2 regions of the Ectobacillus sp. OTK genome follow, and region 1 is predicted to be linked to the other one. Evidence: predicted binding sites of a transcription regulator. Region 1 holds the regulator's gene; the other holds the start of a gene.
What was found. Region 1 encodes LexA, which represses DNA repair genes until DNA is damaged. Its sites were predicted from a motif close to CGAACATATGTTCG; they were not measured.
Positions count from the first base shown of each region.

Region 2: the regulator LexA is predicted to act here: its motif matches at 996-1,009, upstream of uvrB (excinuclease ABC subunit UvrB).

Region 1 is NZ_AP048547.1:3,577,835-3,580,244, forward strand. Features, by position in the region: gene AC6HZ4_RS17745 (YneB family resolvase-like protein) at 12-668, opposite strand; gene lexA (transcriptional repressor LexA) at 796-1,416, shown strand; gene glnA (type I glutamate--ammonia ligase) at 1,877-2,410, opposite strand, start outside.
Region 2 is NZ_AP048547.1:4,998,207-5,000,616, reverse strand. Features, by position in the region: gene AC6HZ4_RS24880 (HAD family hydrolase) at 1-48, shown strand, start outside; gene AC6HZ4_RS24875 (diguanylate cyclase domain-containing protein) at 33-191, shown strand; gene AC6HZ4_RS24870 (YndM family protein) at 261-722, shown strand; gene uvrB (excinuclease ABC subunit UvrB) at 1,079-2,410, shown strand, end outside.

The sequences.
Region 1 (2,410 bases):
TCTTATACTAGTTATTTTGGAATATCAAGTTGCTGCTTCATATACTCCGTAAAGCGACGGTGTACCGTCGCCTTGGACACATCATAGCCGAATCCCCTCAGCGTTGCTGCAATTTCCGCAAACGTGAGCTCGTTGCGGCGCAAACGAACAATTTCTTCAACCGGTACTTCTATTTTATCACGTCCGCTGTTTATATGCTGATTCCTTAAATTGCGCTCCGGACGAAATCCATTGTCTACAGCTCGTCTCATCCCTCTTTTGATTTTAGCATTATGAATTTTACGCTGATACTCCTCAACAATACCGATAATTTCAAGAACCATAGAATCTGAATCTGACAATTGCAATTCCCCGTTATGTGCATGCGTATATACAGTTACACCTTCTTTTCGTAAGCAATGCATGAGCGCAATCTTTGCGTTTCCTCTGCCAAGGCGCGTTTCATCCTGAATTAACACCGCCTCGGCCTGTTCCTCTTTAATTGTATCGAGCACTTCCAAAATCCCCTGTCGTTCTATTTCATAGCCGCTCGCCTGTTCTTCGATAACGCCTACAACTTGCATATTATAAAGACTGGCAAGCTTCCACAATTCTTCTTTTTGTCTCTCTAAAGATGTTTCCTGTGTTTCTTTCTTTGTGCTTACACGCGCATAAATAATCGCTTTCATCCCGTTCACTCCCCCTCTCTACATAGTATATCATATATGCTTATTTATTCGAACTTACGTTTGTAGAAAGAACATGCTCATGCTATAATGAAATTGGGAAGATTCAACAACAAAGCGAGGTGTAAATATGGAAAAGCTAACAAAAAGACAGCTGGATATACTCAACTTCATTAAGCAAAAAGTACAAGAAAAAGGATATCCGCCTTCTGTACGTGAAATTGGACAAGCGGTCGGCCTAGCTTCCAGTTCTACTGTACACGGTCATTTATCACGTTTAGAAGAAAAAGGATACATCCGGCGCGACCCAACGAAGCCTCGTGCCATTGAAATACTAGGGGAGGATGGGGCGTCCGCCGTAATGAAGTCTATCGTGCACGTTCCTATTATCGGCAAAGTAACAGCAGGTCCACCCATTACAGCTGTAGAAAATATTGAGGAGCATTTCCCATTGCCGGCAAATCTCGTTTCTGAAAATGATTCTGTTTTCATGCTAAAGATTGTTGGCGACAGCATGATTGAAGCAGGGATTCTCGATGGCGACCTTGTTGTCGTTCGCCAGCAAACATCCGCCAATAACGGAGAAATTGTGGTAGCAATGACAGAGGAAAACGAAGCAACAGTGAAGCGCTTCTATAAAGAAAAGGACCACTTCCGCTTGCAGCCAGAGAACGCTTCTCTGCAGCCGATTATTCTACAGCACGTTTCCATTATTGGAAAGGTCATTGGCGTATATCGAAATATTCATTAAAAGAGCTTGTAACAGCTCTTCTTTTTTTGCATCATTTTTATTATACCGAAAAAATATTTTAACTATTGCAATACTTTTGTTTATTTATACTTTTCAGATATTTACCTCTTTTTTTCTCATGCATGCGCTTACAAACCTGTATTTACCATTTAAATTTTTTCAAGCCCAGGCTTATTTTCATATATCTATCATTGCATTTGAACTATATACAGCCCATTCATGAAAAAAGAAAGCCTGTGTATGTCCTAAAATCTTTTAGCTATAGTTATGACATGCATTTATCATTGGCTTCCTCTTCTACATCACACGCAAAATCTTTGATTCCTACATCTGTCCGAAGGCGATTCATTCCCTCCCTGCTCACGGGGCTTTGCCCTTCACGTTCCTTGAGGAAAGGGTATTCTCGCCTATTTTTTGATAAAAAAAGCCCTGACACTAACAGTGTCAAGGCTTTTCCTTTTTAATATACGCTCATATACTGATCGCGTTCCCATTGGTGGACTTGCGTTCTAAACATATCCCACTCGATTTCTTTTGCTTCAATGAAATGCTCAAGCAGGTGCTGTCCTAATGCGTTGCAAATAACCTCGTCCGATTTTAAGTTTTCTAGCGCTTCTGCCAATGTAGCCGGCAAGTCTACAATACCTGATTTTTCACGCTCTGATTTTGTCATTACATAAATATTGCGGTCTACCGGAGCCGGTGCTGCAATTTTATTTTTAATGCCGTCAAGACCAGCAGCGAGCAATACTGCCATTGCCAAGTACGGATTAGCAGCAGGGTCTACGCTGCGCACTTCAACACGGGTGCTTAAACCGCGAGAAGCAGGAATACGAATTAACGGGCTGCGATTACGAGCAGACCAAGCTACATAGCAAGGGGCTTCATAGCCAGGCACAAGTCGCTTATACGAGTTAACTGTCGGATTTGTAACCGCAGAAAAGTTCGTTGCATGCTTTAACACACCAGCGATAAAATGACGGGCTACTTCACT
Region 2 (2,410 bases), 1.4 Mb from region 1:
CCTGCACATCTCATCCGGGATGGAGAATTCATTTGGGACACACATTGAATCTTTCGGCCGGCATTGGTATCGCATTATATCCTGAAGATGAAACAGATATTCGAAGATTGCTCAAATATACAGATGCTGCAATGTATCAAGCAAGGGAAAAAGGGAAAAATAATTATCAATTTTTTAACGAAGCCATTTAAAATGCTTGTCCTGCATGTATGAATTCCCTCTTTTTTATTCAAAATAGATAAAAGAGGGAGGTTTAAAACGTGAAACTTATAACCGTACTGCTCATTAAATTCATATCCTGCATCATTGCTTTTGCGATTGGCTTAGATTTATTCTTTGACGCGAGCATTGCTGATATTCTTTCGTTCAGTTTGTTCGTTACTGTCGCTTCGTATATGCTAGGTGACAGAATCGTCCTGCCAAACTGGGGAAATGCGGCTGCTACTGCGGTGGATTTCTTTTTAGTATATTTAAGCGTTTGGATTTTCGGCAATGTTCTGCTGCACAACTATTTACAAATTGCTTGGGGGAGCATTTTGTCAGCGGTAATTATAGGCGCCATAGAACTCTTCGTTCATGCGCGGCTTCTCGATCGTATTGGACTCGAGCGGACAGTCGATAAACAATCAGCCGGCTTTAATCCAAGGCTGGCATACGGAACAGAGTTTGCGGAAGAACAGGATATTCGGTCAGTCAAGTACGAAAAAGAAAATGAAGAGTAACGGACCGCCAGCACGGGTGAACAATCGTTTCACCCGTGCTTTCGTTTTGGGCTAATTAGTCCGATATGTTTTATCTATATTTGAAGAAGCTGTAGAAGGCACCTTTTTTAGGTTTTCTCATAAGTTTATATACGGCTTGCTAGGGAGAACACATTCTTCCATGTGCCTTAAGAAAGCATTCTTGTTAGGTTTGGGGCATTGTCTAGTTGTCTCTATGTAATCAAATGCTTATTGACACAGCAATTGTTTTCTTTCAAACTAAAAAACTTCTATCGAATATCTGTTCGTTTTCTTGGTGTTTTTTCCTTTCTTCATGGTACAATAAGGATAAATTTGTTTTCTGGAGGTTAGACATGCTGGAACGTCCATTTGAAGTTGTTTCGTCGTACTCTCCGCAAGGCGATCAGCCGAAAGCGATTCAACAGCTAGCGGAGGGAATTAGACAAGGAAAACGTCATCAGGTGCTGCTCGGTGCGACAGGTACAGGAAAAACCTTTACGATCTCTAACGTCATCAAAGAGGTGAACAAGCCTACGCTCGTGCTTGCTCATAATAAGACGCTTGCCGGGCAGCTGTACAGCGAATTTAAAGAGTTTTTTCCGAATAATGCTGTTGAGTATTTTGTTAGCTATTATGATTATTATCAGCCGGAGGCGTATGTGCCGCAGACTGATACGTATATTGAAAAGGATGCGCAAACGAACGATGAAATTGATAAGCTGCGCCACTCGGCGACATCGGCTTTATTTGAGCGCCGGGACGTTATCGTTGTAGCGAGTGTGTCATGCATTTACGGCTTAGGTTCGCCGGAGGAGTATAAGGAGCTTGTAGTTTCTCTTCGCGTTGGTATGGAGAAGGGGCGCGACGCTCTGCTTCGTCAGCTTGTAGATGTGCAGTACGCGCGCAATGACATGAACTTTCAGCGTGGAACGTTTCGTGTACGAGGCGATGTAATAGAGATTTTCCCTGCCTCCCGCGATGAGCATTGTATTCGCATCGAGTTTTTCGGTGATGAAATTGACCGCATCCGTGAGGTGGATGCGCTAACGGGCGAAGTGCTTGCCGAGCGTGAACACGTTGCGATCTTCCCGGCATCCCACTTCGTTACGAGGGAAGAAAAGCTAACAGTTGCGATTGAAAATATTGAAAAAGAGCTTGAAGGACGGTTGAAGGAGCTGCGTGAGGCAGGAAAGCTATTGGAAGCGCAGCGTCTGGAGCAGAGAACGCGTTATGATTTAGAGATGATGCGTGAAATGGGCTTTTGTTCAGGAATTGAAAACTATTCGCGGCATCTAACGCTAAGGCCGCCTGGATCAACGCCATATACACTGCTTCATTATTTTCCGGATGACTTTTTGATGGTCATTGATGAGTCGCACGTGACGCTTCCGCAGGTTCGCGCTATGTATAATGGTGACCAAGCGCGCAAGCAGGTGCTTGTGGATCATGGCTTTCGTTTGCCGTCTGCGCTTGATAATCGCCCGTTGACATTTGATGAGTTTGAGAGAGCCACTCATCAGTTGATCTATGTTTCAGCAACACCAGGACCGTATGAGCTAGAGCATGAGCCGCAGCCTGTTGAGCAAATTATCCGCCCAACCGGCTTGCTTGATCCTAAAATTGATGTTCGTCCAATCGAAGGTCAAATCGATGATTTAATCGGTGAGATCCGCGATCGTATCGCGAAA